DNA from 4 places in the Serratia bockelmannii genome. Region 1 is predicted to be linked to each of the others. Evidence: riboswitches for the same ligand, from Rfam matches in the RefSeq annotation. Region 1 holds a riboswitch; each other region holds the start of a gene.
What was found. Region 1 has a riboswitch for thiamine pyrophosphate ahead of thiB (thiamine ABC transporter substrate binding subunit). Riboswitches for the same ligand answer to the same signal wherever they lie in the genome.

Region 1 (7,422 bases):
TGGTTGTGCTTGGTGATCGGAATGGAAATGCCGTAGGTATCCACTTCCTGGAAGGCGTCAGTGCCGATCATCGAGGAGGGCACCTGACCGGTGATGCACACCAGCGGAATGGAGTCGAGCTTGGCGTCGGCGATAGCGGTGACCAGGTTGGTGGCGCCCGGCCCGCTAGAGGCGATGCACACCGCCGCCTTGCCGTTGGCGCGCGCCATGCCTTGCGCCATAAAGCCCGCGCCCTGTTCGTGGCGCGCCAGCACGTGGTGAATGCGGGTGCTTTGGCTCAGCGCGTCATACAGCGGCAGCGCCGCACCGCCGGGGATGCCGGCGACGGTGGTGATGCCCTGACGCTCCAGCAAATGAACGATCAATTGTGCGCCGGTAAAGCGGGTACTCGGTTGAGGCGTGCCCGAAGTTGCCATGTTCCTGTCCTTTCTCAAGGCCGGTGAGCTTTGCTGGGCAGGGTGCTAAAACAAGAAACCCCGCCCGGTTTGCGCCGGCGGGGTTTGGGAATCGATGCGTTGATTCGGACCCTACGGCGCATTGCCGACGACCACCACCACACGCACGACGACCACCGCGGCTGGTAGCGCGGTAACTAGTAGGGTCGAAGTCAGCGAGGATGCGATCACAGGGAACCTTATCATCAGTAAAAAAAGTCAGGTTTTTATAAAAACACAGGCGCAAAATTCGCACAACAGGTTTATTGGCGCAGCATAAAAAACGCGCGTCAGATCACGCTTTACCCGAAATGCCCAACACGCGCGCTTCCGGTGCGCTGCCGTCCAGCAGGGCCTGCGTCGGGCCGTCGTAGTAGATGCGGCCGTCGACCACCAGCAGCGTGCGCGGTGCGATGCGTGCGGCGTCGTCGAGATTGTGCGACACCATCAGCAGCGTCAGATTACGCTGTTCGCACACCGTCTGCAGCAGCTGCAACATCTCGTTGCGCAGCGCCGGATCGAGCGCCGAGAAGGGCTCGTCGAGCAGCAGGATCGGCCGTTGGCGAATCAAACAGCGCGCCAGCGCGGCGCGCTGACGCTGGCCGCCGGAAAGCTGCGACGGCAGGCGCTCCAGGTGTTCTTCCAGGCCGACCTGACGGGCGATGTGTTCTCGCTGTTGACGCTGCTGCGCAGTCAAGCGCAGACCGGGATCCAACCCCAACCCGATGTTCTGCGCCACCGTCAGGTGCGCGAACAGGTTGTTCTCCTGAAACAGCATCGACACCGGCCGTTTGGCCGGCGGCGTGGCGGTATGATCTTCGCCGTTCAGCAGCAGCCGGCCGCTGGCCGCCGGCAGAAAACCGGCGATCAGGCTCAGTAGGGTGCTTTTACCGGCGCCGCTGGGGCCGAGCACCGCGACGCGCTCGCCCGGCTGGATGCGCAGATCAAAGCGCATCGGCAGGTGTTCATACAGGTAGGTCAGTTTTTCAAGCGTCAGCATGGCGCCCCGGTAAGCGTTCGATCAGGGTAAACAGCAGGAAGCACAGCAGCAGCAGCAGCAGCGCGGTCACCGCCCCGTCGTTGCTGCGGTAGGCGCCAATCTGCTGATACAGGTAAAAAGGCAGGGTACGGAAATGCTCATTGCCAAACAAGGCGACCACGCCGAAATCGCCGATCGACAGCACGCAGGCGAAGGCCAGCGCCTGCGCCAGCGGGCGGCGCAGGGCGCGTAGTTCGATCAGCCGCAGCCGCTGCCAACCGCGGATATCCAGCGACAGGCACAGCGGGTTGTAACGTTCGGCGAGGTCGCGCATCGGGTTCTCCAACACCTTCAGCGCATAGGGCACCGCCATCAGCGCATTGGTGAGGATCACCAGCGCATAGGGCGACTGCGGCAGCCCGATCGTATCGCTCAGCAGCAGGAAGAAGCCAGTGGCCAGCACGATGCCCGGCATCGCCAGGATCACCATGCCGCTCAGCTCCAGCGCCTGGCCGCCGCGCAGTTGCTGTCGCAGCTTCAGCTCGCGGCTGCTCCACAGCAGCATCATCGTGAGCGCCACGCACAATAGCCCGGCGCCGAGGGCGATGCGCAGCGACGTGAACAGCGCCTGCCACAGCACCGGCTGGCGCAGCACGCTGACGACGGCCTGATTGGCGCCGTCGGCGATCACCGCCAGCAGGGGCGGCAGCAGCAGCAGCAGCGCGGCGGCGATCAGCAGAAAATCGCTGATGCGCCGCCACCGGCTGTCTTCCGGGTTGCGCCAGCGCTGGGCGTGGGTATGGCCCACCTGCAGCACCTGGCTCAGGCGCTGGCTGATCAAAACCAGCCCCAGACAACAGCTTAACTGGATCAGCGCCAGCATGGCGGCGCGGCCCAGATCGTAGTCGTAACTCAGCGCCTGGTAGATCGCCAGTTCGATGGTGGTGGCCTGCGGTCCGCCGCCCAGCGACAGCACGGTGGCGAAGCTGGCGAAACACAGCATGAAGATCAACGCGCCGCTCGGCAGGATCTGGCGGCGCAGCGCCGGCCATTCGACGAAGCGGAACTGCTGCCAGCCGCTCATACCCAGTTGGGCGGCCAGTTGGCGTTGCTCCACCGGAATGTTCTCCAGCGCCTGCAGCAACAGGCGGGCGGCCAGTGGCAGGTTAAAGAACAGGTGCGCCAGCAGAATGCCCTGCAGCCCGTAGGGCGAGAAGCCATATTCGACGCCCAGCCAGCCGCACAGCGTCGCCAGCCAGCCCTGGCGCCCATAGACGCTGAGCAGGCCGAACACCGCCACCAGCACCGGCAGCACCAGCGTCATGGCGCACAGCCGCAGCAACAGCTGCCGGCCGGGGAAACGGCGGCGATAGAGCGCACGCGCCAGCAGAACGGCGGGCAGCACCGAAATCAGCGCTGACAGCAGCGCCTGCCAGAAGGTGAAGCGCACCACGTGCCACAAGTAGCTGTCCTGCCACAGGCCGCGCCAGTCGCTGTCCGGCGCATGGCGCCACAGCGAGCCCATCGCCAGTGCGGCGACCAGCAGGATCACGCCGGCGGCCAGCAGCCCCGGCCAGAGCCAGCGGGGGATCAGCGGCTGACGGCGGTTTGCCATGCCCGGATCCAACCGCCGCGTTGTGTGGCCACCTCTTCGGCGCTGTATTGCAGCGCGGTCTGCGGCACGTTCATCTGCTCAAAGCCGACGGGCAGCGGGGTGTTGATCACCGGATACATCCAGTTGCCGGTCGGGATGGTGTTCTGGAACGCCGGCGTCACCATGAACCGCATGAAACGCTCGGCCAGCTCAGGCTGTTTGGCGGCCTTCAGCTTGCCCGCCACTTCCACCTGCAGGTAGTGGCCTTCGCTGAACGTGGCGGCGGCGTAAAGGTCTTTTTTCTCTGCGATCAGGTGATAGGCGGGAGAAGTGGTGTAGCTGAGCACCAGATCGCCTTCGCCTTTTAGGAACAGGCCGTAGGCCTCGCTCCAACCTTTGGTGACGGTGACGGTCTTCTTCGCCAATTGCTGCCAGGCGGCCGGCGCCTTGTCGGCATACACTTTTTGCATCCACAGCAGCAGGCCGAGGCCCGGCGTGCTGGTGCGCGGATCTTCGTAAATCACCTTCCAGTCGCGATCGCTGCTGATCAGCTCCTGCAGGCTCTTCGGTGGATTCTTCAGTTTTTCTTTGTTGTAGACGAAGGCGAAGTACCCGTAGTCGTAAGGCACGAAGGTCGTATCCTGCCAGCCGCCCGGCACCGTCAGTTTGGCGGTGTCGACGCCGCTCGGCGCGAACAGGCCGGTTTGCTGCGCCGCCTGCAACAGGTTGTTGTCCAGCCCCAGCACCACGTCGGCGGCGCTGTTCTTGCCTTCCATGCGCAGGCGGTTGAGCAGTGAGACGCCGTCTTCCAGCGCCACGAACTTCAGCTCACAGTCGCACTCGGCTTCGAAGGCTTTTTTTACCGCCGGGCCAGGGCCCCAGTCGGCGGCAAAGGAATCGTAGGTGTAAACCGTCAGCGTCGGCTTGGCGAACACCGGCGCGGCGCATAGCAGCAATAAGCAGGGCAGATATTTTTTGACCACGTTGCACTCCTGAAAAATAAGGGGGCAAGGGTATCTGAGGGGGCGAGGCGGCGTCGCCGGTTCGCTGGGCTCAAATCCCTCCGCCGGTATTGACCGGATCAGGTTCGACGGGTGTGCTCTCAGCGGAAAATCGGGCTTATGCACACGGCCCGACTCACCGCACCCCGTTGAGACGGCGCTATTGTAAAGATTAACCGACCCGGGCGAAAGGCGCTTATGCCTCCGGCGGGGCAAACCAGGCGGATTTGAAGTCGAACCAGCCGAGGGTGTTCATTCGCACGCCGCGCATGCTGCGCTGGCCGTGCAGCTGCAGCCAGTGGTGGAACAGCGGATGTAGCTGGTGGTTGCTGACTAGCCGCTGGCAAAACTCCGCCAGCGGCAAGCGGTTGGCGCGCCATAACTCCGCGTCCTGCGCCAGATCCTCGTTCATGCAGTGCTGCATCAGCGGCAGTTCGTACAGCGTGGCGAACAGCGAAAACTCCAGCGGCAGATAGAAGTTGGCGCTGCCGAGCCACAGATCGCTGCGCGCGTCGCCCTGGTGCCAGGTGGCGTAATCCACGCTTTGTACGATCAGGCGGATGCCGTGCTGCGCCAACAGCGGTTCGATCGCCTGGCGAATGGCGTGAAACTCCGAATGCTCATTGAAGTGGGTCATCGTCAGTTCAGTCAGCCCCGCCGGTTTGGGTTGCTGCGCCAGCGTGCGGTTGTGGTGCCAGCGCGGCAGCAGGCCGTATGCCGGCGACCAATAGCGCTGGTAGAGCGGCCCGGCGTGGCTCAGCAATGAAATGGGGTTGATCAATTCGCACAGCCAGCTGCGAATGGCGGGGTCGGCGGCCAACGTGGAACGCTGATCGAACAGCAAGAAATAACAGCCCTCTTCCAGTCGGCTTTCCAGTTCGTTTTTGCCGGTTTCATCGCCCTGCAGCTGCACGCCGGAGTGCACCAGCTCTTCGGAGAACTCCGGCAGCACCCAGATGTTCACCTCGTCGATCAGCGCCCGGTAGCCGAAATAGTCGTCGAAGGCGTGGATCTTCATCTGGCTGGGAAGATTGCGCACCACGCGGTAGGGGCCGGTGCCGACCGGATGGCGGGCGAAGTCCGGCAGTTCGCGCCATTCGCGCGGCAGGATCATGGCCTGCACGCTGCCCAGCAGCCAGGGTAGCCAGTGGTCGGGGCTGCGCAGATGCACGTCGATAACGAACGGCGTCGGCGAGGTGACGCTTTCGATATGTGAGAACAGCGGTTGCGAGGTCAGACGCGAGAGGGAAGTGATGACGTCTGCCATCTCCAGCTCGCGGCCGTGATGAAAATGGATCGCCGGGCGCAGGTAAAACCGCCAGTGCAAGGGCGTCAGCGGCTGCCAATGGTGGGACAGATCGGACTCCAGTTCCCCGTTTTCCTCATTTATGCGCGTCAGGCCGTTGAAGATCTGGCGCGCCAAATGGGTTTCCGAACGCCGCAGCGCCGAGCCGGGCAGCAGGTTGTACAACTGCCGGTAGTAGAGCACCCGCAGGATGTGTTTACCCTGGCGGAAGCTGCGCCCCAGCTGCGACAGCAGCATTTGGCGCACCACGTTTTTGTCGCCCACCAGCTGCACCAACTGATCGATGCGATCCTGTTCCAACAGCTCCTCGGCCCGCTGTTGCTGCAGCGCCAGGCCGGTGTAGTGGAAGGTTAACCGTGAACGCTTGCCGCGCCCCGACTCCGCCTGCCAGGTGAGCCAGCCTTCCCGCTGCATGGCGCTCAGCAGGGAGCGCACGTGGCGCCGCGAGCAGCTGAGCACCTCCGCCAGATCCTGCAGGGTGGTGTCGGTGGTTTCACCGTGGCAGCGCTGCCACAGGCGGATGAACTGTTGCTGCAATCTGGACGTGGACATAAAAGAGGAACGCTCCCGCCTCAACTCGTCAATTTTTCTTTCCCTATATTACGCCGATAATTTTCATCAATGAAAGGGGAGGGCGTAATCATGAAAGCTTTCTTATCCAAACAGTTCTATCAGCGCTATTTCAGCGCGGTGCGCCGTCAACGCGCCGACTGGCTGAGCGTGGTGCCCGAACAGGCGCGGCTGGCGATGTTGGCACACCTGACGCAATGGGACATCAAAGAGATGACCGATAAGCAATATCGCGAGCACCTGTAGGGGCTGCGGCAACAAGTTTCTGAGTAATGGTGCTGTTTCACCAGCCAGTGGGGCAACCCACTGGTTTTTTTATGCATGGACATGGCGATGCGCTTGCATTTTTCTTGCCGTGGCCTAAGGTTCTTTCTTCTGCTTTGAGGTCAGGGAAGACGATATGCAACGCCTGAGCCGGTTGTCACTGCGCATTAACCCCATCTTTGCCGCATTCCTACTGATCGCTTTTCTCTCCGGCATCGCCGGCGCATTGCTGACGCCGACGCTCAGCCTGTTTCTGACCACCGAAGTTAAGGTGCGGCCGCTGTGGGTCGGGCTGTTTTACACCGCCAACGCGGTGGCCGGCATCGTCGTCAGCTTCCTGCTGGCCAAACGTTCCGACACCCGCGGCGATCGCCGCAGGCTGATCCTGCTGTGCTGCCTGATGGCGGTCGGTAACTGCCTGTTGTTCGCCTTTAACCGCGACTACCTGACGCTGATCACCGCCGGGGTGCTGATGTCCGCCGTTGCCAACACCGCCATGCCGCAGATCTTCGCGCTGGCGCGGGAATATGCCGATAGCGAGGCGCGTGAAGTGGTGATGTTCAGCTCGGTGATGCGCGCCCAGCTTTCGCTGGCGTGGGTGATCGGCCCGCCGCTGTCGTTTGCGTTGGCGCTGAACTACGGATTCACCGTGATGTTCCTGATCGCCGCCGCCACCTTCGCGGTTTGCGTGCTGCTGGTGGGGTTTATGCTGCCTTCGGTGCCGCGCGCGGCGGAAAATGAGGGGCTGCAGGGTGGGGTGTCTGCGCCGATCGCGCCCGCCAGTGCCTGGCGCAATCGCGACGTGCGGCTGCTGTTCATCGCCTCAATGCTGATGTGGACCTGCAACACCTTGTATATCATCGATATGCCGCTGTATATCACCGCCGATCTCGGCCTGCCGGAAGGGTTGGCCGGGGTGTTGATGGGTACCGCCGCCGGGCTGGAGATCCCGGCGATGCTGCTGGCCGGTTACTACGTCAAACGTTTCGGCAAGCGCAACATGATGCTGCTGGCGGTGGTGGCAGGCGTGCTGTTTTACCTCGGGCTGACGGTACTGGAGAGCAAGCCGGCCCTGATCGCGCTGCAGCTGCTCAACGCGGTGTTTATCGGTATCGTCGCCGGTATCGGCATGCTCTATTTTCAGGATTTGATGCCGGGCCGACCGGGCGCCGCCACCACGCTGTTCACCAACAGTATCTCGACCGGGGTGATCCTGGCCGGGGTGCTGCAGGGCGCACTGGTGGAGAACCTCGGTCATGGCTCGGTGTATTGGA
Region 2 (7,422 bases), 450 kb from region 1:
CGCATAGGGCGGCTCGAGCACCAGCAGCTGGCCGCTGAAACCGACCGCGCTGCCGCTGAGCAGCGGCTTGGCGGCGGCGATGCAGGCGGCATTGACCTCATGACGGGTCGCCATATTGTCGCAGCAGTCCAGCACCAGATCGGCGCGGGCGACCGCGTCGCGCAGCGCTTGCCCCTGTAGCCGTTGCGCCAGCGGGATGGATTCCACCAACGGGTTCAGCGCCTGCAGGTGGCGTTGCGCCAGCGCCGCCTTACCGGTGGCGGTATCGGCGCTGCGGTAGAGGATTTGCCGCTGCAGGTTGGTAACGTGCAGCTGGTCGTCGTCGGCCAGCAGCAGCGTGCCGACGCCGGCGGCGGCCAGGTACAACGAAGCCGGGGAACCGAGCCCGCCCAAACCGACGATCAACACCGTGGCGCGCTTGAGTTTCTCCTGGCCTTCCGGGCCGACGTCCTCCAGCAGCAGCTGGCGGCTGTAGCGCAGGAATTCCTGATCGTTAAGCATCGCTCGACCCCTCGCCTTCGATCAGCCGCAGCAGCTCGGCCGTCGCCGCGCGCCAATCCGGCGCCTGGGTGATGGCGCTGACCACCGCCACGCTGCCGACGCCGCACGCCAGCACTGCCGGTACGCGATCGATACTGATCCCGCCGATCGCCACCGTCGGGTAATCCGCCAGGCCGGCGATGTGGCGTTTCAACTCCGTCAGCCCCTGCGGCGCCGAAGGCATGTCTTTGGTTTGGGTGGGGAAGATGTGCCCCAGCGCGATGTAGGACGGTTTCACCGCCAGCGCGCGCGCCAGTTCGGCGTCGTCATGGGTGGACACGCCGAGCCGCAACCCGGCGCGGTGAATGGCAGCCAGATCGGTGGTATCGAGATCTTCCTGGCCCAGATGCACGCCGTAGGCGCCATGCTTGATCGCCAGCCGCCAGTAGTCGTTGATGAACAGCCGTGCCTGATAACGCTGGCCCAGCGCGATGGCGGCGGCGATATCCTCTTCGACCTGCTCGTCAGGCAAATCCTTGATGCGCAGCTGGATCGTGGTAACGCCGGCTTCCAGCAGGCGAGCGATCCATTCCACGCTGTTGACGACCGGGTAGAGTCCCAGCTTGTGGGGCGTTGCCGGGAAGGGGGTCGTGATATCAGTCATTGTTTGTCTCCTCTTGCAGGGTGCCGGCGCTGTGATACAGCTCGCTGCCGCGGGCACGGAATTCGGCGGACATTTTCTCCATGCCGGTCAGCTGCACTTCGATCGGCTTGGCGGCCTCCTGGGCGGCGGCGTAGTCGCGCACCTCCTGCGAAATCTTCATCGAGCAGAATTTCGGCCCGCACATTGAGCAGAAGTGGGCGACCTTGCCGGATTCCTGCGGCAGGGTTTCGTCGTGATAGGCGCGCGCGGTGGCCGGATCGAGCGCCAGATTGAACTGATCTTCCCAGCGAAATTCGAAACGCGCCTTGGACATGGCGTTATCGCGGATCTGCGCGCCCGGATGGCCCTTGGCCAGATCGGCGGCGTGGGCGGCGATCTTGTAGGTGATCAGGCCCTGTTTGACGTCTTCTTTGTTCGGCAGGCCGAGGTGCTCTTTCGGCGTGACGTAACACAGCATGGCGCAGCCGAACCAGCCGATCATCGCCGCGCCGATGCCGGAGGTGAAATGGTCATAGCCCGGGGCGATATCGGTGGTCAGCGGGCCGAGGGTGTAGAACGGCGCTTCGTGGCAGTGTTCCAGCTCTTCGGTCATATTGCGGCGGATCATCTGCATCGGCACATGGCCCGGGCCTTCGATCATCACCTGCACGTCGTATTCCCAGGCGATTTTGGTCAGCTCGCCCAGCGTATGCAGCTCGGCGAACTGGGCTTCGTCGTTGGCGTCCTGAATCGAGCCGGGGCGCAGGCCGTCGCCGAGCGACAGCGAAACGTCGTAGGCGGCGCAGATCTCGCAGATTTCACGGAAGTGCTGATAGAGGAAGTTTTCCTGATGGTGCGACAGGCACCATTTGGCCATGATCGAGCCACCGCGCGACACGATGCCGGTCAGGCGTTTGGCGGTCATCGGCACATAGCGCAGCAGCACGCCGGCGTGGATGGTGAAGTAATCGACCCCTTGTTCCGCCTGTTCCAGCAGCGTATCGCGGAACATCGCCCAGGTGAGGTTTTCCGCCACGCCGTTGACCTTCTCCAGCGCCTGGTAGATAGGCACGGTGCCGATGGGAACCGGGCTGTTGCGCAGGATCCACTCGCGGGTTTCGTGAATATAGCGGCCGGTGGAGAGATCCATCACGGTGTCTGCGCCCCAGCGGGTGGCCCACACCAGCTTCTCCACCTCTTCTTCGATCGACGACGTGACCGCCGAGTTGCCGATATTGGCGTTCACCTTCACCAGGAAATTGCGGCCGATGATCATCGGCTCCGCCTCCGGGTGATTGATGTTGGCAGGAATGATGGCGCGGCCGGCGGCCACTTCCTGGCGCACGAACTCCGGCGTGATGTTGTCCGGCAGGTTGGCGCCCCAGCCCTGGCCCGGATGCTGGTGGCGCAGCACCTCGCCGCGAATGCGTTCGCGCCCCATGTTTTCACGGATGGCGATGAACTCCATCTCCGGGGTGACGATGCCGGCGCGGGCATAGTGCAGCTGGGTCACGCACTTGCCCGGCAACGCCTTGCGCGGCAGCGGCAGATGTTCGAAGCGCAGGTGATCCAGCCCCTCGTCCGCCAGCCGCTGTTGGGTGAAGCCGGAACTGGCGCCGTTCAGGGTCGCAGTATCGCCGCGCGCGTCGATCCAGCCGGCGCGCAGCTTGGCCAGGCCGGCGTGCACATCGAGCTCGGCCTGCGGATCGCCGTAGGGGCCCGCGGTGTCATATACCGGGATCGCCTCGTTCTGTTCATACTGCGGGCTATCTTTGCTGCCGCCGACCAGGGTCGGACTGAGCTCAATTTCGCGCATCGGCACCTGGATATCGCGGCGCGAGCCCTGCAGGTAGATGCGGCGTGAGTTTGGGAAAGCCATGCCTTGCAGCGTGTCGATAAACTGCTGGGCGGCTTCGCGTTGCGCTTTACGGGCGCGCGGTGGATTAATGTTAGACATAGCAAGTTCCTACCAGTGTGTTGGGTTGGGAAAGTTGCTTGTCTGGAGCTCGGAGGGAGTAATGATGGTGGCCGATAAGGCAGGGCGCCCGCAAGGGGGAGGCCGTGCCTGTGGCGATAGATTACTCTTGTTCCCTTCGCGGGTATTAACCCGATCAGGTTCCGCGGATCCCGAATTAACGGTCTCAGCCTGGCTGATTCGATGAACAAATCAGGCGCTAGGCACTCCGACAAGATGCCCCCCAGTATAGGAGGGATAAGAAAAAAAACTATAAAATTTTAACGCGCCGGATCCAGCGTCTGGTCCGGCAGCGGTTGCTGCGCGGCTTCTGCTTCCAACTGGATCAGCTTATCTTCCAGCGCAAAGCGCGCCGCCAGCGTTTCGCCGATATCCGACAAGGCCTGGTGGAATTCCAGACAAACCTCCTGATCGATATCCACTTCGGTATAGCGATCGTGGAACGCCATGATCTGTTCAGTATTGGCCCACAGCTTGGGATAGATGTTCACCGCCAGCGACATTTTCGGACTGGCTGCGCCTTCCACTTGTTTGATAATTCTGTCATAGATATGAAAATGCCCTGCGGAGAGGTAATCCACCAGGTTGTGGCAAAAGTTCTCCAGCGCTTTTTCATTCAGCGGCGTATGCTTTTCTTTATTCGGTTTGAGGCCTACCAGCGTGCAGTAGGCGACCAGCAACTGTTTGCGGGCCTGAAGCCATTGATCAACTAATTCATTACTACCGCCAACGCGCTGAGTCAGCCTTTCCAAACGGTTGAGCATGTTTGACTCCGTGTAAGTAACAAAAGTAACCGGTAAGTTATTAAAATGTAACAAAGCCGATTTGTAGAGTGCCAGTGAAGCTGAGGTTGTGCAACAACGATATGGAACTTGCATTAACGGGCAATGAAAACGGCTGGTGGATTGTCAGCCATGAAAGCAAACTTTGGTTACCGAACGGTGAATTGCCGTCGGGGACGGCCGCCGCCCTCGGGCTGCAGGGCCACATGGCGCGCACCATCGGTGAATGGGAGGGCGCGCCGGTTTGGCTGGTGCGCCAGGCGATGCCGCGGGAGATGGGATCGGTGCGTCAGCTGTTGGATCAGGATCGCGGTCTGTTCCAGCTTGCCGGGCGCGGCGTTCAGTTGGCGGATTTCTACCGCTCTCATCGCTATTGCGGCTACTGCGGCCATGAGATGCACCTCAGCCGCTCCGAAAGCGCCTGCCTGTGCGGCCACTGCAAAGAGCGGTACTACCCGCAGATTGCGCCCTGCGTGATCGTCGCCATTCGGCGCGACGATCAGATCCTGCTGGCGCAACACGTGCGCCATCGCGGCGGCATCCACACGGTGCTGGCCGGCTTCGTCGAGGTGGGCGAAACGCTGGAACAGGCGGTAGCGCGCGAAGTGATGGAAGAGAGCAATATCGAAATCAAGAACCTGCGTTACGTCACCTCACAACCCTGGCCGTTCCCGCACTCGCTGATGATGGCCTTTATGGCCGATTACCATCAGGGTGACCTTCGACACGACCCCAAGGAGCTGCTCAACGCCGGCTGGTATCGCTACGACCAACTGCCACTGTTACCGCCGCCCGGCACCGTGGCGCGCCGGTTGATTGAGGACACCGTGGCGCTGTGCCGGGCAGAATAATGTACAATGGCCGGCAGATTATTAAGGGAGCCCCATAAATGACTGAGTTGAAGAACGATCGCTACCTGCGCGCGCTGTTGCGCCAGCCGGTGGATGTGACCCCCGTATGGATGATGCGCCAGGCCGGTCGTTATTTACCGGAGTACAAGGCGACCCGCGCCCAGGCCGGTGATTTCATGTCGCTGTGCAAGAACGCGGAGCTGGCCTGTGAGGTTACGCTGCAGCCGCTGCGCCGCTATGCGCTGGACGCCGCCATTCTGTTCTCCGACATTCTCACCATTCCCGACGCCATGGGGCTTGGCCTGTACTTTGAAGCCGGCGAAGGCCCGCGTTTCAGCTCACCCATCACCTGCCGTGCTGACGTCGACAAACTGCCGGTGTTCGATCCAGAAGTGGAGTTGGGCTATGTGATGAACGCGGTGCGTACCATCCGCCGCGAGCTGAAGGGCGAAGTGCCGCTGATCGGCTTCTCCGGCAGCCCATGGACATTGGCTACCTATATGGTTGAGGGCGGCAGCAGCAAGGCCTTCACCAAGCTGAAGAAGATGATGTATGCCGAACCGGCCACGCTGCACCTGTTGCTGGACAAGCTGGCGGACAGCGTGATCCTGTACCTCAACGCCCAGATCAAGGCCGGCGCGCAGTCGGTGATGGTGTTCGACACCTGGGGCGGCGTGTTGACCGGGCGCGATTACCGCGAGTTCTCGTTGCACTACATGCACAAGATCGTCGATGGCCTGCTGCGTGAGAATGACGGCCGCCGCGTGCCGGTGACGCTGTTTACCAAAGGCGGCGGGCAGTGGCTGGAGGCGATGGCTGCCACCGGCTGCGATGCACTGGGGCTGGATTGGACCACCGACATCGCCGACGCGCGTCGGCGCGTGGGCGATAAAGTGGCGCTGCAGGGCAACATGGATCCGTCGATGCTTTATGCTTCCCCGGCGCGCATCGCGGAAGAAGTGGAGACCATTCTGGCCGGTTTCGGCCACGGCAACGGCCATGTGTTCAACCTGGGCCACGGCATCCATCAGGATGTGCCGCCTGAGCACGCCGGCGCCTTCGTCGAGGCGGTGCACGCGCAGTCGGCGAAATACCACCGTTAAGGATTCGATGTGACCGATATGCAGGCCCTGCGCGCCGAACAGCTGCGGCGCGCGGCTGAAGTCATTCGCTACGACGATCTGCCGGCCGAACCGCCGGCCTTCATCGCCGGCGCCGACGTGGGCTTCGAGCAGGAGGGAGCGGTGACGCGCGCCGCCATCGCCATCCTGCGCTATCCGTCGCTGGAGCTGGTGGAGTATCAGGTGGCGCGTATCGCCACCGTCATGCCTTATATCCCGGGTTTCCTGTCATTTCGCGAATACCCGGCGCTGCTGGCCGCCTGGGCTCAGCTGCGGCAAAAGCCGGGGTTGATCTTCGTCGATGGACATGGCATTTCGCATCCGCGGCGTCTCGGCGTCGCCAGCCATTTCGGCCTGCTGGTCGATGTACCGACCATCGGCGTGGCCAAGAAGCGCCTGTGCGGCAAATTTGCGCCGCTGGACGCCGCCGTCGGCGCGCTGGCACTGTTGGAAGATAAGGGTGAACAGCTGGGCTGGGTATGGCGCAGCAAGGCGCGCTGCAACCCGCTGTTCATCTCTACCGGTCACCGCGTGGGCGCCGACAGCGCGCTGGCGTGGGTGCAGCGCTGTATGGCGGGCTACCGTTTGCCGGAGCCGACCCGTTGGGCTGATGCCATCGCATCGCGGCGCCCGGCGTTTCAGCGTTGGTTGCAGCAGCATCCGGAGGTGTCGCCATGAGCGATTTCGGGTACACTGCGCCGCAGATAACGCGTAAGAGAGTAAAGCATGCTACGTAACCCGATTCATTTACGTCTGGAACGGCACGAGGCTTGGCAACATTTGACCTTTATGGCCAGTTTGTGCGAGCGTATGTACCCGAATTACCAGATGTTCTGCAAACAGACCGAGTTCGGCGATCCGGCGGTTTATCGCCGCATTCTGGATTTGGTGTGGGAAACGCTGGTGGTGAAGGACGCCAAGGTCAACTTCGACAGCCAGCTCGAGAAGTTGGAAGAGGCGATTCCGTCGGCGGAAGATTACGATCTTTACGGCGTTTACCCGGCAATAGATGCCTGTATCGCATTAGGGGAACTGATCCATTCGCGGCTCGGCGGGGAGACGCTGGAGCACGCCATCGCCATCAGCGAAACATCGATTCGCACCGTGGCGATGTTGGAAATGACTCAAGCCGGTAAGGAAATGACCGACGAAGAGTTGGGCAGTTTGCCTGCGGTAGAGGAAGAATGGGACATTCAATGGGAAATTTTCCGCCTGTTGGACGCCTGTGAAGAGCGCGATATAGACCTGATCAAGGGGCTGCGATCCGACCTGCGAGAGGCCGGTGTCAGCAACATCGGGATAAATTTAGCGCAATAAGGCAGCAAAACGTGATTTAACGCCTGATTTGTCATGCCTTAAGGCTTCACATCCGCACCCTGTCTGGTCTACATTTGGGGGGCGTAAAAAAAGTGGCTATCGGTGCGTGTATGCAGGAGAGTGCTGTCAATCGGCATATCCGTCGCACTCGATGCTTTGCAAACGATAAACACACTGTAAGGATAACTTATGAACAAGACTCAACTGATTGATGTAATCGCGGACAAGGCTGACCTTTCCAAAGCACAAGCTA
Region 3 (7,422 bases), 2.1 Mb from region 1:
CGAAAGGCATCAATATCCTTCTGGTAGGAGACCCCGATGAGTAACGCCAACGCCCTGCTCGCCTTCGCCCGCGAAACGCTGGAGATCGAGCTGACCGAAGCGCAGCGCCTGCTGGCGCGCCTGGACGACAACTTTGTCTGCGCCTGCGAACTGCTGCTGAACTGCCGTGGCAAAGCGGTGATTTCCGGCATCGGCAAGTCCGGCCATATCGGCAAGAAGATCGCCGCGTCGCTGGCCAGCACCGGCACGCCGTCGTTCTTCGTGCACCCGGCGGAGGCGCTGCACGGCGATCTCGGCATGATCGGCGCCGACGACGTGGTGGTGTTCATCTCCTACTCCGGCCGCGCCAAAGAGCTGGACCTGATCCTGCCGCTGCTGGCGGAGAACGGTATTCCGGTGATCGCCGTTACCGGCGGCAAAGAGTCGCCGCTGGCGCAGGCCGCGGCCTGCGTGTTGGATATCGGCGTCGAGCGAGAAGCCTGCCCAATGGGGCTGGCGCCCACCTCCAGCGCGGTCAACACCCTGATGATGGGCGATGCCCTGGCGATGGCGCTGATGCGCCAGCGCGGTTTCAACGCGGAAGACTTCGCCCGCTCGCACCCGGGCGGCAGTCTGGGCGCGCGCCTGCTGAACCGCGTGCATCACCTGATGCGCACCGGCGATCGCCTGCCGCGCGTGAGCGAAAGCGCCAACGTGATGGAAGCGATGCTGGAACTGAGCCGCACCGGGCTCGGGTTGGTGGCGGTCTGCGACGCGCAGCAGCGGGTGGTGGGCGTATTTACCGACGGCGACCTGCGCCGCTGGCTGGTGAAGGGCAACAGCCTGCAGGATCCGCTCAGCCCGGCGATCACCCGCCCCGGCTATCGGCTGCCGGAGCAGTGGCGCGCCGGCGAGGCGCTGGAAGCGCTGCACGAACAGCACATCAGCGCGGCCCCGGTGGTCGATATGGACGGCGTGCTGGTGGGGGCGCTCAACCTGCACGATCTGCATCAGGCCGGCATCGGCTGATCAACGCCGGGGGCGCCATCACCGGCGCCCCCGGTCAGATTATTTCCAGTCGGGATTGTTCTCGAACTGCTGCTTCAGCAGCGCCTTCATGTCGTCATCCGGCTTGCCGAGCCACTGGTACTTGGCATACTTCTTCGGATGATCGACGGCTTCCGGCCGATCTTCCACCGCGACCCGCACGCCCCAGGCCTGAGATTTATCCGCGCTGAACGCCACGATCAAAAAGTTGTTGCCGCAGTCGTGCGGCTTGCACAGGTTGCCGACCAGATACTCTTTGCCCTTCCAGCTCAGGTTCTGCGCCGGCGTAGAGGTGCCGACGCCCTTGCGCGCCCAGCCCGGCATCCGCGCCTGGCCTTTCACCATGTTTTGCCAGCTGGCCTGATACCCCGGCTGCTGAATTAAATCCGACGTGGTGACGATCTGCTGGGCAAAGCTGCCCGCGCTGAAGCTGAGCAGTGCGCCGAAGAGGGCGCAACGCAGCGCCTGGTGTCCCGTCATAGTCCTTCTCCCTAGGTTAAATCAGGTTTCGCCCGTCAAACCGGGCCTGAACTAGTCAGACCACGGTTGCGGCAAAAAGTTGACTCACCACCAGGCGTGAAAATGATGCACCGGCCCGATGCCGTGCCCCACTTCCAGGGTGTCCGCCTGTTGCAGCGCGTGTTGCAGGTAGTCCTTGGCGGCGGCCACCGTGGCCGCCCAGTCGGCATGGCGCGGGCGCAGCGCCGCCAGCGCGGCCGAGAGCGTGCAACCGGTGCCGTGGGTGTGGCGGGTGGCGACGCGCGGCGCGGTAAAGCGCTGCTCGCCTTCTGCGGTAAACAGCCAGTCCGGGCTCTCACTTTCGCTCAGGTGGCCGCCCTTCATCAGCACCGCTCGGCAGCCCATCGCCAGCAGCGCCCGTCCCTGCTCACGCATCTGCGCTTCATCTTCCGCCGGCGCGCACGCCAGCAGCGCCGCCGCTTCTGGCAGGTTCGGCGTAATGATCGACACCAGCGGCAACAGCTCGCGCCGAATAGACGCTACCGCCTCCGGCGCCAGCAACGGATCGCCGCTTTTCGCCAGCATCACGGTGTCCAGCACCACGAATTCCGGCCGGTAATGGCGCAGCCGTTCGGCCACCGCCTGCACGATGTCAGCGTTGGCCAGCATGCCGATCTTGACGCTGTCGATGCGCACGTCGCTGAATACCGAGTCCAGCTGCGCGGCGACGAACGCCGGATCGATGTAATACACCGACTGCACGCCGCGGGTATTCTGCGCCACCAGCGCGGTGATCACCGAGGTGCCGTAAGCGCCGAGCGCCGAGAAAGCTTTCAAATCGGCCTGAATGCCGGCGCCGCCGCTGGGATCGGTGCCGGCGATGGTCAGCGCGTTAATGCGTTTCATCACAGATCCTCCCCGCGCAGTTGATACAGCGCGTCGAGGAACGCCGGCGTAAAGCTGCCCGGCCCGGCGGCCTGCCTGGCCGCGAGGCCGCCGCAGTGGGACATCACTCGGCAGGCGGTCGCCACGTTATCCAGGCGATCGCCCGGCAGGGCGCAAAACGCCGCCGCCACCGCCGACAGCGCGCAGCCGGTGCCCACCACCCGCGTCATCAGCGGGGAACCGCCTTCGATCGCCCAATCGCGCTGGCCGTCGGTGACGTAATCCACCGCGCCGGTGACCGCCACCACCGCGCCGCTGCGCCGCGCCAGCTCACGCGCGGCGGGCAATGCCGCCAAGGAATCGTCGCCGCTGTCCACGCCGCGGCCGCTGGCCAGCAACCCACTGAGCGCCATGATTTCCGAAGCGTTGCCGCGTATCGCCGCCGGTTTCTCGTCCAGCAGCTGTTTGGCGAAGGCGGTGCGGTAGGAGAGCGCACCGACCGCCACCGGATCCAGCGTCCAGGGCTTGCCGGCCCGATTGGCGGCGGCCACCGCCGCCCGCATCGATTCGGCACGCAGCGCGTTGAGGGTGCCGACGTTGATCAGCAGGCCGTCGGCCAGCGCGCTGAACTGCGCCGCCTCTTGCGGCTCCACCACCATCGCCGGGGAAGCGCCGAGCGCCAGCAACACGTTGGCGGTCAGCGATTGCACCACTTCGTTAGTCAGGCAGTGGATCAGCGGAGGGCGCTGTTGGAATTGGGTCAGACAGGCCGCGGCGCGCGCGCCGGGTAGTGCATCAGGTCGAGCGATCATATTCCTCCCAACCGGCGTTCAAGAAGGCGGCGCCGGCTGGGCGGCCGTGACTTCCCTACGCTGGCATTATCCAGATCAGGTAATACGGGTATTTCTCAGCCTTCACGTAGAAGGGCACCCCGAGTCATGAAAATCAATAGGTTGTGATCAACGTTGCGTTAATCCCTGCAGGGGATCATGCCAGCGGCGGCGCGGACAAACAAGCGAATAAATTGACTCGCGCCTAAGCGATGTTTCCCTCTTTTCCCGCCAGATACAGGCTCAGCACGCCGGGCAGCTCCGCCAGCGTGAACGCCACGCTCTGCGGCGCCGTCTTGAAGATATGGTGCAGCGTACCGGCCACCAGGCTTTGCAACAGCCGGGTTTGCTGCAGGATCTCCGCTTCGGCGGTCTCGGGGCGGCGCAGCTGCAACACGCTGGCGATCAGCGTCAGGAAGCTGGACTTTTCATCCGGCAGGTTCATTTCCCGCATCACCGGCAGGTAGTCGGCATGCTCACGCAGGTACTGCGCATAGGGTGAAAACAGCCGCTGGATCACCGCTTCAGCGGAGAGGCGCCGCCACTCATCGTCACTGGCCAACGCCATGTCGCGCACCAGCGCCTCAATCGACTCGGTATGCCGATCTGCCAGCGCCTTGATCACCGCGTGGCGATCGGGAAAAAAGTGATACATCGAACCGATGGAGGTTTTGGCGTGCTTGGCGAGCCGCTGCATGCTGAGCGCCGCCAGGCCGTCCTGCGCCACGATCGCCGCCGCCGAATCCAGAATGGTTTGTACGCGTTGCCGCCCTCTTTCCTGCTGTGGCTCTCGCCCGGTGATGTTTTCGTCGATTTGCATATTCGTTTCTGCCCGCTGTCATCAACGCATTATACCCATTTGCCGCTACGAAGGCAGGGCGACACAAAAAACTAGATTAACCCCTCTAGTTTAGAGTAGAGTATTTATTCTAGTTTACCCTGACGCAAGCGTGGGGAAGACAAACAGTGACCTCACTCACTGAAAAAGAGTCATTTCATTCGGCCCGTCGCCCAAGCCAATCGTCAGAGAATGCCCTATGCCCGACAAAAAACTGCTCATCACCTGCCTGACCGCGCTGTTGCTCACCGGGTGCTCGCCGGCACCGTCGATAGTGGTGTTCGGCGCTTCGTTCCCCGACTGGCTGTTTTGCCTGTGCGGCGGCGTGGCGGGTATGGTGGCGATCCACCTGCTGCTGCGCACCCCGGAAAAACGCGCCTGGCTGGCGCCGCAGCTGCTGACGTATCCGGCGCTGACCGCGCTGATCGCCATGCTGATCTGGTTACTGGTTTTCCCCCACTGAGACTGACGCCATGACCCAACCACACACCCCAAACCGGCGCAGACTGCTGGTGCTTACCATCCTGGCGTTGACATTCATCGTGGCCGCCGTCGTCGTCTGGCGGGTGGAAAACGCCCCCAGTACCGACGATGCCTACGCCTATGCCGACACCATCGACGTGGTGCCGGAGGTGAACGGTCGCATCGTCGAGATGCCGATCCGCGACAACCAGGAAGTGCGGCAAGGCGATCTGCTGTTCCGCATCGATCCGCGCCCTTACCAGGACGCGCTGGCGGCCAGCGAAGCGCGCCTGATCACGCTGAATGAACAGATCAAGCTGACGCAGCGTTCGGTCAACGCACAGCAGTACAACGCCGAATCGATGAACGCCATCATCAAACGCTCACAGGCGCTGGTGGCGCAGGCGACCGACACCCTTAACCGCCGGCAAAAGCTGCTCGGCAAGAACTACGTTTCGGCGGAAGAAGTGGAAACCGCCCGCACCTCCCAGCGCTCGGCGCAGGCGGAATTGCAGGCCGCATTGCTGCAGGCGAAACAGGCGGAAGCCGCCGTCAGCGGCGTCGAAGCCCTGGTCGCACAGCGCGCCGAAGTGCAGGCCGACATCGCCATCGCCAACCTGAACCTGGAGTTCACCGAGGTGAGAGCGCCGTTCGACGGCCGCATCGCCTCCCTGAAAACCACCGTCGGCCAATATGCCTCCAGCGCCAAACCGGTGTTCACGCTGATTGACACCCGCCACTGGTACGTGGTCGCCAACTTCCGCGAAACCGACCTGAAAGGCGTGCATCCCGGCGTGCCGGCCACGCTGTATTTAATGAGCGACGCCGGCCAGACCTTCAGCGGCAAGGTGGAATCGATCAGCTACGGCGTGCAGCCCGACGACGGCGGCACCGTGCTGGGCGGGCTACCCAACGTGTCGCGCAACATCAACTGGGTGCACGTGTCGCAGCGCTTCCCGGTCAAGATCGCGGTCGAGGCCCCCAACCCGGCGCTGTTCCGCGTGGGCGCTTCGGCGGTGGCCAAGCTGAACCTGCGCCATGAAGAATAAAACGATGTCTCGCGGCTGGCTGTCCTCGTTGATCGACGAACTGCGCCCTTCGGACAGCCGCATCAACCTGGTGATCCGTGCCCTGCTCTCCAGCGCGATCGCCATCGTGATCTCGCAGACGCTGCAGGTGCCGTGGCTGGCGCTGTCGCTGATCGCTGTCTTCTTTATCACGCAGTCCAATATCGTTATCACCCGCACGATCGGCATCCTGTTTTTCGTCAGCTCCACGCTGGCGATCGGCGCCGCTATCCTGGTACTGAAGTTCACCTACGACTACCCGATGCTGCGCATCCTGCTCTCCAGCGCGCTGTTTTTCCTCAGCGTGTTCCTGATGCGGGTGACCAAGGTTGGGGTACTGTTCTTCCTGATGGCGCTGGTGGTGATCTACACGCAAAGCTTTGTCGATCTCACTCCGCAGGCGGAAGTGGTGATACGGCTGGTGCTGTGGGTATGGGTGGCGATCAATTACGCCATCCTGCTCACCCTGATCGTCAATACCCTGCTGCTGCCGGCCGAACCGCTGAAGCAGCTAAAGGGCCGGATGAACGCAGTGTTGGACGAAACCCGCGCTATGTTGGCCAACGGCGGCGAGACGCGCGATCTGAGCGCCATCTCGCAGCACGCCACCGAGCTGCATAAGCTGCTGCGCTTTTCGGTGATGCGCAGCGATCGCTGCCGCGCCAGCGAGCCCGGTTATCTGGCGCTGATCACCCTGGTGTTGCAGCTGAATATTCTGGCCTATCAGCTGCCGCCGGCTTTCGGCGCGGCCGCGCGTCAATTGGCGCAAGAGATAGACGCCGCCTGCCGCGCGCTGCAAACCGCGATCAGCCACGACAGCGCGCTGCGATTTTCCGTCGCGATCGCCGGCAGCGACGATCCGCAGGTGCCGGCGCCGCTCAATGAAATGGCCGGCCTCCTGCAGGTCTACACCAACCGCAGCGACTACGCCGACGCCCTGCAGGCCGCGCCACCGCCAAAAGTGCCCTTCTTTACCCCCGATGCCCTGACCAACCCGGTTTACATCCAGTTTTCGTTGAAAACGCTGCTGACCGTGCTGGTCGCCTACGTGTTTTATACCGCCGTCGATTGGCCCGGCATTCATACCATCATGCTGAGCTGCCTGATCGTGGCCCAGCCCAGCCTTGGCGCCACACAGCGGCGGGCGCGGCTGCGTCTCGGCGGCGCGGCGATCGGCAGCCTGCTGGCGCTGATCTCGGTGGTGTGGATCATGCCTCACCTCGACAGTCTCGTCGGCTTACTGCTGCTGACGCTGCCGGTGATCGCCCTCTCCGCCTGGATCGCCGCCGGCTCCGAGAAGATAAGCTATGCAGGGGTACAGATCCTGTTCACCTTTTCCCTGGCGCTGCTGGAAAGCTTTGGCCCGGTCACCGAGCTGACCGAGATCCGCGATCGCCTGATCGGCATCGTGCTGGGGGTAGGGTTCGCCACTTTCATTCACGCCACGCTGTGGCCGGAATACGAAGGGGAGTCGCTGCGGCAGCAGGTTGCCAACGTGCTGCGGGAACTGGCGCGCTTCCTCGGCGGCGAGAACACAAACGCCATCGGCATCTGGCAAAAGATCGAGGGCTGCGAAGCGGTGGTGGCCCGGGTGACGCTGGAGCCTACCTGGCAGTTGGCAGATGATAACCATGAAAGCTTCACCCGGCACATCCAACTGATCTTTAACCAGACGCGCAGCCTGTTGCTGACCAGCGAAAAGCTCAACACCTATCTGGCAGGCGGCGGCGCGGCGCTGTCCGTGCACGAACGCCAGGCGCTGATCGAGGTGCAACGCCAGGGCGGGCGCGTTCTCGCCGAGTATGCGGCGCAGCTTGCCAGCGCGCCGCAAGCGCTGCGGACGCCCGACTTTCAT
Region 4 (7,422 bases), 2.5 Mb from region 1:
CCGGCGTGCGTCAACCGCTGCTGGCCGCCGCGGCCGCCCATCCCGGCTACCGGGTGCTGGACGGGCATTTCACCGCCATCCACCAGGCGATGGCGGTGCCGCGGCAAAAAACGCAGGGCGCCGCCTACGTGAACGCGTTTATCGAACGCTGCAAGGCCAACGGGTTGGTGAAGGCGGCCTTGCAGCGCAGCGGTCAGGGCGAGGTGACGGTGGCGCCGCCGGCCGCCTCGGCGTGATCAGTCGAGCTCCACCGCGTACTGTTCCACCGGGGTGATTTTCTTGATCAGCTTGTTGTCGAACAGGAACTGTTCGTAAGCCTGGTAGCGCGCGCGATCCAACTTGGCCGGATCGCGGGCGAACAGCGGCAGGCTGGCTTGCCACGCCTGTTTGTTCAGCTCGGTATTCAGCTCTGGGTGCGCCTTGGCGAATGCCAGCCAGGTGTCCTGCGGGTGGGCGTGCAGGTAGTCACTGCCTTGCTTCAGCGCGGCGAGAAATTTGCGGATTTTCGGCTCGTTCACCGCATCGCGGTTGGCGACGATGATCAGCTCGTCATAGGCCGGCACGCCGTAGTCTTCGACGTTGAACACCACCGGTTCTTTACCCTGTAGCTTCAGCTCCAGCGCTTCGATGTTGCGGTAGCCGCCGATCACCGCATCGACCTGGCCCGCCAGCAGGGCGCTGGTCAGCTGGAAGTTGACGTTGATAAGCTTGATGTCCTGCGGCTTGAGGTGCTCGTGTTCGACCATGGTGGCCAGCGTCGCCTGTTCGATGCCGCTGACCGAGTAACCCACCGTTTTGCCCTTGAGATCCGCCGGCGACGTGATGTTTTTGTCCAGCGCGATCACCGTATTCAGCGGCGTGTTGATCAGGGTGCCGACGCGCATCAGCGGCAGGCCCTGATCGGCGAAGAAGTGCAGCTGCGGCTGATAGGTAATGGCGAGGTCGGCCTGTTTGGCGGCCACCAGCCGCGGCGGCAGCGCCGGATCGGACGGCGGCACGATCTTGACGTCCAGCCCTGCGGTCTTGAAGGCGCCGATCTGCTCGGCCACCATAATTGGCGCGTGATCGGGGTTGATGTACCAGTCGAGCACCAGCGTCAGCTTCTCGGCCGCACCGGCCTGGCCGGTGAGGGCAGCGCCCAGCAGCAGCCCGCGAACGGTTTGTTTGATCATGGTCGTTCCTTTATCCCTGGTTATGGTTGCAATCATCAGTCGTTTTCCGGCGCCCAGGCGATCAGACGCCGCAGCAGCGCATCCACCGCGGCCCACAGCAGCACGGTCATCAGCACCAAAATAAACAGCGCGGCGAAGCAGACGTCGGTCTGCATGCGCGCGTTGGCGTTCAGCATCACGTAGCCCAGCCCTTCGGCCGAGCCGACCCATTCGCCGATGATGGCGCCGATCGGCGCGACGGCGGCGGCCATGCGCAGGCCGGAGCCGAAGGCCGGTAGCGCCGCCATCAGCCGCACGTGCCGCAGCTGCGCCCAGCGCGAAGCGCGCATCGTGCGCGCCAGATCGAGATAGTCGTTGTTGACCCGGCGCAGCCCGTCGAAAAAGGCCGACACTACCGGGAAGAAAATCACCAGCACCGCCATCGCCACCTTGGCGCTCATGCCGAAGCCGAACCACAGCACCAGCAGTGGCGCCAGGGCGAACACCGGTATCGCCTGGCTGGTGAGCACCAGTGGCATCAGCCAGCGCTGCAGCCGCGGCGAGAAGATCATGCACAGCGCCAGCGCCGCGCCGAGCAGCACGCCCAGCACCAGCCCGCTGACGATCTCCGAAGCCGTGACCAGCGTGTGCCAGGCGAGATAGCCGCGCCCGTCCCACAGCGCCTGCGCCACCGCGCCCGGCGTGGGCAGCAGAAAGGCCGGAATGCCGCTTTGCGCCGCCAGCCACCACAGCAGCAGCAGGCCAGCAAACACCGTCAGCCCACGCCGCAGGCGGGTGAGGCCACGCTCTTCGGCAATCTTCATTGCGCGGCCCTCACCAGCTGTTGCAGCAGCTCGGCCTGGCTTTTCAGCAGGTCGGCGTCATCCGGCGCGCGCGGCGGTTGCCCGCTGATACGGTGGGTATCGTCGAGGCCCAGCGGCCAGGGCGACAGTACCAGCAGCCGGTGGCTCAGGCGGCAGGCCTCCATCGGATCGTGGGTGATCAGCAGTACGGTATTTTGCGCCAGCAGCTCGGCGGCCAGGCTTTGGATCTCGGCGCGGGTAATGGCGTCCAATGCGGAGAAGGGTTCGTCCATCAGCACGATCGGCTGGCGTTCGTAGAGCGTGCGGGCGATGGCGGCGCGCTGGCGCATGCCGCCGGACAGCGCGGCGGGCAGGCTGCGGCCATGCGCGGCCAGGCCTACGCGTTCGAGCAGATGCGCCACCCACGCCCGATCCGCCACTTCGCCGCGCAGCCGCGAGCCGAGGGCGACGTTCTCTTCGACGGTCAGCCACGGGTAGAGCAGGTCTTTTTGCCCCATGTAGGCGATGCGCCCGGCGATCGGCAAACCGTCGCTGCCGGTCACCGTACCCGAACTGGCCTGCGCCAGGCCGGCGATGATCTTCAGCAGGCTGGTTTTGCCGGCGCCGCTGGCGCCGAGCAGGGCGACGAAGCTGCCGCCGGCGATGTCGAAGCTCAGCCGGTCGAAGACGATTTGCTGACCGAAACGCAGGCTGAGATCCCGCACCTGGATGCCGGGTGGGAGAAGCGGGGAGGTCATGAGGCGTTCAGCCCCATCTGCCAAAATGCCGATTCCAGCTGGGTGGCGGTGGTGAAAATCTGCGCCAGCTCGGTGAAGCGGCCTTGTGCGCCGCGCTGGTGGCCGACGGTTTCCAGCAGTTCGATGGCGGCACGCACGCCGGCCAGATAGCCCTCGTCGCCGTAGTTGCGGATCCAGGAGGCGTAAGGATTGCCCTCCATCTGAGTGGCGGGATCGTGCAGCAGCCGCAGGCCGATTTCGGCATAGCCGGCCACGCAGGGCAGCAGGCCGGCCAGCAGATCGAGGGCGTCGCCGGCATGGCCGATATCCAGCACGTAGCGGGTGTAGTTCATGGTTTCCGCCGCTTCCGGCTGGGCGGCGATCTGCGCTTCGCTCAGCCCCCATTCGGCGCAGTAGGCCACGTGCAACGGCAGTTCGGCGACGATGCCGTTGAGCGAGGCGGTGGCGGCGCGCATCTCCGGCAGGGTGCGCAGCTTGCTGACCAGCAGCGCGTAGGCGCGGGCGAAGTGCAGCAGAAACAGATAGTCCTGGGTCAGGTAGCGGCGAAAAGCGCGTTCAGGCAAGGTGCCGGCGGCCAGCTGCTGCAGAAATGGATGATCGACGTAATCTTGCCAGTGGCTGCCGGCATGGTGGCGCAGCCGGCCGTAAAGACCGCTTTCGAACAGGGTAGTGATGGACATGGGACCTCCTTGAGTCAGTGGAGATCCGGGCACGCTGGGGTATGAACAGGCAACGGGTGAGAGCGTTGTTGCCTAACCGTCCCTTCGCTGGCATGACCCAGATCAGGTTCAAAGGGTTCGGCTTGCGCCATCTCAGCCCGTAACAGGACACCCCTCGGAGCTGCTTGTTATACGACATTTGTTTTTTGATTACAATCGCCGGGCGGTGCGGCGGCAATCGGTTCGTTTAGTGCGATCGAGGGTGATTTTGCTGGCGCAAGGCGCGCGGTTTTTGTCACTGTAGGCTCATGTTTTGCCTCTGAGGATGATGCCCGATGAAAAAGATTGGTTTTCTCTCGTTTGGCCACTGGTCGCCTTCCGCCCAGTCCGGCACCCGTTCCGCGGCGGATGCGCTGCTGCAGTCCATCGATCTGGCGGTCGCCGCCGAAGATCTGGGGGCGGACGGCGCCTATTTTCGCGTGCACCACTTCGCGCGCCAGCTGGGATCGCCGTTCCCGCTGTTGGCCGCCATCGGCGCCAAAACCCAACGCATCGAGATCGGCACCGGCGTGATCGACATGCGCTATGAAAATCCGCTGTACATGGTGGAGGACGCTGGCGCGGCGGATCTGATCGCCGGCGGGCGGCTGCAGCTTGGCATCAGCCGCGGCTCGCCGGAGCAGGTGATCGACGGCTGGCGCTATTTCGGCTATGCCCCGGCCGACGGCGAAACCGATGCGGACATGGCCCGCCGCCATACCGAAGTGTTCCTGGAAGCGCTGCGCGGCGAAGGGTTCGCCGAGCCCAATCCACAGCCGATGTTCCCGAATCCGCCCGGGCTGCTGCGGCCGGAACCGTTTTCCGCCGGGCTGCGCGACCGCATCTGGTGGGGCGCCGGCTCCAATGCCACCGCCGTCTGGGCGGCGAAGCTCGGCATGCACCTGCAAAGCTCGACGCTCAAGAACGACGAGACCGGCGAACCCTTCCACATCCAGCAAGCCAAGCAGATCCGCGCCTACCGCGCCGCCTGGCAAGAGGCCGGCCACACGCATGAGCCGCGGGTTTCCGTGAGCCGTAGCATCTTCGCGCTGGTGGATCAGCGGGATCGCAACTACTTCGGCGGCAGCGGTAAGGAAGGCGACCAACTGGGGTATATCGATGCGCAAACCCGGGCGATCTTTGGCCGCAGTTACGCCGCAGAACCTGACGCGCTGATCGAACAGCTGGCGCAGGACGAGGCCATCGCCGAAGCGGATACCTTGCTGCTGACCGTGCCTAACCAACTGGGCGTGGATTACAACGCCCACGTTATCGAATCGATTTTAACCCATGTCGCGCCGGCGCTCGGCTGGCGCTAAACGGAGGAGCTGGATGTCACGCATTTTCATTACCGGCTCGGTGGACGGGCTGGGCCGCGCCGCCGCGCAAACGCTGTTGGACGAAGGGCATCAGGTGATTCTGCATGCGCGTGAGCCCGGCCGTCTGGACGCGGTGCGCGATCTGCTGGATCGCGGTGCACAGGCGACGATCGGCGATCTGTCCGATGTGCAGCAGATCCGGCAGCTCGCCGAGCAGGTCAATCGCCTCGGTCGCCCGGACGCGGTGATCCACAATGCCGGTATGTTTACCGGACCGCAGGTGATGCCGGTGAACGTCATAGCGCCCTACCTGCTGACGGCCCTGATCGAACGCCCCAAGCGTATCGTCTATCTGAGCAGCAGTATGCACTTTGACGGCGTGGCGGAACTGAACGGCGTGGATTGGCTTGGCGGCGCCGCAGGCTCTTATTCGGACAGCAAACTGTTCGTCACCGCGCTGGCCGCCGCCGTGGCGCGCCTGTGGCCTGACGTGATCAGCAGCGCGGTCGATCCCGGTTGGGTGCCAACCAAAATGGGCGGCGCGGACGCGCCCGACGATCTGGCGCTGGGGCATGTGACGCAGGCGTGGCTGGTGAGCAGCGATGAACCGCAGGCCCTGGCGTCCGGCGGCTATTGGCACCATCAGCAGCGCCTCGAACCCCATGCAGCGGTACACGACGAGGCGTTTCAAACGGCGCTACTGGCGCAATTGGCGCGCGCCGGCGGGGTGAGCTTGCCGCAGGTTTGAATGGCTATTCCTTCCAGGCCCGTCGAGGTTATCGGCGGGCTTTTTTATGCCCGCAGGGTGAACCCGCGGCGCTTTTCTTATACAGTGGTTGTCTGGCCTGTTTTGCTCTTTCTTGTAATTATCGCCATGCATACATTCCTGATTATCGTCCCTGAAGGGGGCATGCTGTTCGAAGCGGCGGGCATCGCCGATATTCTGATGCAGGCTAATCGCCTGAGTTCCGCCGAGACGCCGCTGTATCAGATCGCGGTCGCCACTACGCAATCTCACCGGGTGGTGCACGGCCTGTCCGGGCTGAGCCTGTTGGCTGACCATCGCCTGGCGGATCTCGATCCGGCCCTGCCGCGCGATACCGTCATTGTTGCCGGCAAGGGGGCAACCGAAGAAGAGGGCGCCCTGGTGGCGGATTGGCTGCGCCGCGCGGCGCCGCAGACGCGCCGTATCGCTTCGGTTTGCGGCGGGGCTCTGCTGCTGGCCGAGGCCGGGTTGCTGGACGGGCGGCGGGCGACCACTCACTGGCGGCTGGCGGAAACGCTGCAGGCGCGCTTCCCGCGGGTGCAGGTTGAAAACGGCCCGATCTACGTGCAGGACGGGCCGATTTGGACCTCCGGCGGCGTCAGTTCCGGCTTCGATCTGACGCTGGCGCTGGTGGAGGATGATTACGGCTTCGTGCAGGCGCGCGAAGTGGCGCAGGATCTGGTGATGTTTCTGCGCCGCCCCGGCGGGCAGGCGCAGTTCAGCCGCTACCCGCTCAACCAGGCCAAATCGCCGGGCCCGATCCGCGACCTGCAGTCCTGGATCCTGGAAAACCTCGCCGACGATCTCAGCGTCGATCGGTTGGCCGAACGCGTGGCGATGAGCCCGCGCAACTTTACCCGCGTATTCACCCGCGAGACGGGCATTTCTCCCGCCAAATTCGTCGAAGAAGGCCGGTTGCATACCGCCAGGCAGCGCCTGGAGCAGAGTGCGCAAGGCATCGAGCAGATCGCCCTGGCCACCGGCTTTGGCAACGGCCTTAACCTGCGGCGGGTGTTTGAGCGCAAACTGCAGCTGACCCCGAGCGAATACCGCGAACGCTTTCATGCGCGCAATTTGGCGTAAATTGATCGGTAAACGTCATTTACGCCGCCTCGGGGCAGGGCTAGAGTTGAGGCAAAGCCCAAAACGAGGAGTGCATCATGGTGAGAGTAGGCATTAATGGATTTGGCAGGATCGGACGCAACGTGCTGCGCGCGGCGCTGGGGCGCAGCGATTTTGAAGTGGTGGCGATCAACGATCTGACGGACAGCAAAACGTTGGCGCACCTGCTGAAATACGACACGCTTTCCGGCACGCTGGCGGCCAGGGTGGAAGCCGGCGACAACCAGCTGCTGCTGGACGGCCGGCCGATTCAGGTGTTTTCGCAGCGCGATCCCGCCGAGATCCCCTGGAGCAGCGTGGGCGTTGACGTGGTGATCGAAGCGACGGGCTTCTTTACCGACAAGGCCAAGGCGGAAGTGCACATCACGCACGGCGGCGCCAAGCGGGTGATTATCTCGGCGCCGGCCAAGAACGACGACATCACCATCGTCATGGGGGTTAACGACCAGCTCTACGATCCGGCGCTGCATAAAGTGGTCAGCAACGGCAGCTGCACCACTAACGGGCTGGCGCCCGCCGCGCAGGTGCTGCATCAGGCGTTCGGCATCGAATACGGGCTGATGAACACTACTCACGCCTATACCAATAGCCAGGCGCTGCACGATCAGCCGGAAAAAGATCTGCGCGGCGCGCGGGCGGCGGCGGAATCGATCGTGCCTTATTCCAGCGGCGCGGCCAAGGCGCTCGGCAAGGTGATCCCGGATCTCGACGGCAGGTTGACCGGTTACTCGCTGCGGGTGCCGGTGCCGGTCGTCTCGATCGTCGATCTGACGGTGACGCTGAAACGCCCGGCGACGGTGGAAGA

Region 2: linked by a shared signal. The riboswitch ahead of thiC (phosphomethylpyrimidine synthase ThiC) and the one ahead of thiB (thiamine ABC transporter substrate binding subunit) in region 1 are both predicted to bind thiamine pyrophosphate.
Region 3: linked by a shared signal. The riboswitch ahead of thiM (hydroxyethylthiazole kinase) and the one ahead of thiB (thiamine ABC transporter substrate binding subunit) in region 1 are both predicted to bind thiamine pyrophosphate.
Region 4: linked by a shared signal. The riboswitch ahead of ACSJLU_RS15525 (TenA family protein) and the one ahead of thiB (thiamine ABC transporter substrate binding subunit) in region 1 are both predicted to bind thiamine pyrophosphate.

What each region holds. Positions count from the first base shown of each region.
Region 1 covers NZ_CP196512.1:766,775-774,196, forward strand. The annotation lists gene ilvB (acetolactate synthase large subunit) at 1-416, opposite strand, end outside; gene ivbL (ilvB operon leader peptide IvbL) at 528-641, opposite strand; gene thiQ (thiamine ABC transporter ATP-binding protein ThiQ) at 730-1,434, opposite strand; gene thiP (thiamine/thiamine pyrophosphate ABC transporter permease ThiP) at 1,421-3,028, opposite strand; gene thiB (thiamine ABC transporter substrate binding subunit) at 3,004-3,990, opposite strand; TPP riboswitch at 4,048-4,167, opposite strand; gene sgrR (HTH-type transcriptional regulator SgrR) at 4,205-5,866, opposite strand; gene sgrT (glucose uptake inhibitor SgrT) at 5,957-6,130, shown strand; gene ACSJLU_RS03605 (sugar efflux transporter) at 6,285-7,422, shown strand, end outside.
Region 2 covers NZ_CP196512.1:314,135-321,556, forward strand. The annotation lists gene ACSJLU_RS01470 (HesA/MoeB/ThiF family protein) at 1-501, opposite strand, end outside; gene thiE (thiamine phosphate synthase) at 494-1,144, opposite strand; gene thiC (phosphomethylpyrimidine synthase ThiC) at 1,137-3,080, opposite strand; TPP riboswitch at 3,195-3,319, opposite strand; gene ACSJLU_RS01485 (Rsd/AlgQ family anti-sigma factor) at 3,359-3,862, opposite strand; gene nudC (NAD(+) diphosphatase) at 3,964-4,731, shown strand; gene hemE (uroporphyrinogen decarboxylase) at 4,770-5,834, shown strand; gene nfi (deoxyribonuclease V) at 5,844-6,530, shown strand; gene ACSJLU_RS01505 (YjaG family protein) at 6,579-7,169, shown strand; gene hupA (nucleoid-associated protein HU-alpha) at 7,359-7,422, shown strand, end outside.
Region 3 covers NZ_CP196512.1:3,887,102-3,894,523, forward strand. The annotation lists gene srlR (glucitol operon DNA-binding transcriptional repressor SrlR) at 1-44, shown strand, start outside; gene gutQ (arabinose-5-phosphate isomerase GutQ) at 37-1,008, shown strand; gene ACSJLU_RS18550 (inhibitor of vertebrate lysozyme family protein) at 1,048-1,506, opposite strand; gene thiD (bifunctional hydroxymethylpyrimidine kinase/phosphomethylpyrimidine kinase) at 1,591-2,391, opposite strand; gene thiM (hydroxyethylthiazole kinase) at 2,391-3,182, opposite strand; TPP riboswitch at 3,218-3,314, opposite strand; gene ACSJLU_RS18565 (TetR/AcrR family transcriptional regulator) at 3,406-4,020, opposite strand; gene ACSJLU_RS18570 (YtcA family lipoprotein) at 4,238-4,501, shown strand; gene mdtN (multidrug transporter subunit MdtN) at 4,512-5,549, shown strand; gene ACSJLU_RS18580 (FUSC family protein) at 5,539-7,422, shown strand, end outside.
Region 4 covers NZ_CP196512.1:3,256,780-3,264,201, reverse strand. The annotation lists gene ACSJLU_RS15545 (transporter substrate-binding domain-containing protein) at 1-236, shown strand, start outside; gene ACSJLU_RS15540 (ABC transporter substrate-binding protein) at 237-1,172, opposite strand; gene ACSJLU_RS15535 (ABC transporter permease) at 1,208-1,975, opposite strand; gene ACSJLU_RS15530 (ABC transporter ATP-binding protein) at 1,972-2,712, opposite strand; gene ACSJLU_RS15525 (TenA family protein) at 2,709-3,392, opposite strand; TPP riboswitch at 3,455-3,557, opposite strand; gene ACSJLU_RS15520 (LLM class flavin-dependent oxidoreductase) at 3,707-4,729, shown strand; gene ACSJLU_RS15515 (SDR family NAD(P)-dependent oxidoreductase) at 4,743-5,477, shown strand; gene ACSJLU_RS15510 (GlxA family transcriptional regulator) at 5,604-6,578, shown strand; gene gap (type I glyceraldehyde-3-phosphate dehydrogenase) at 6,656-7,422, shown strand, end outside.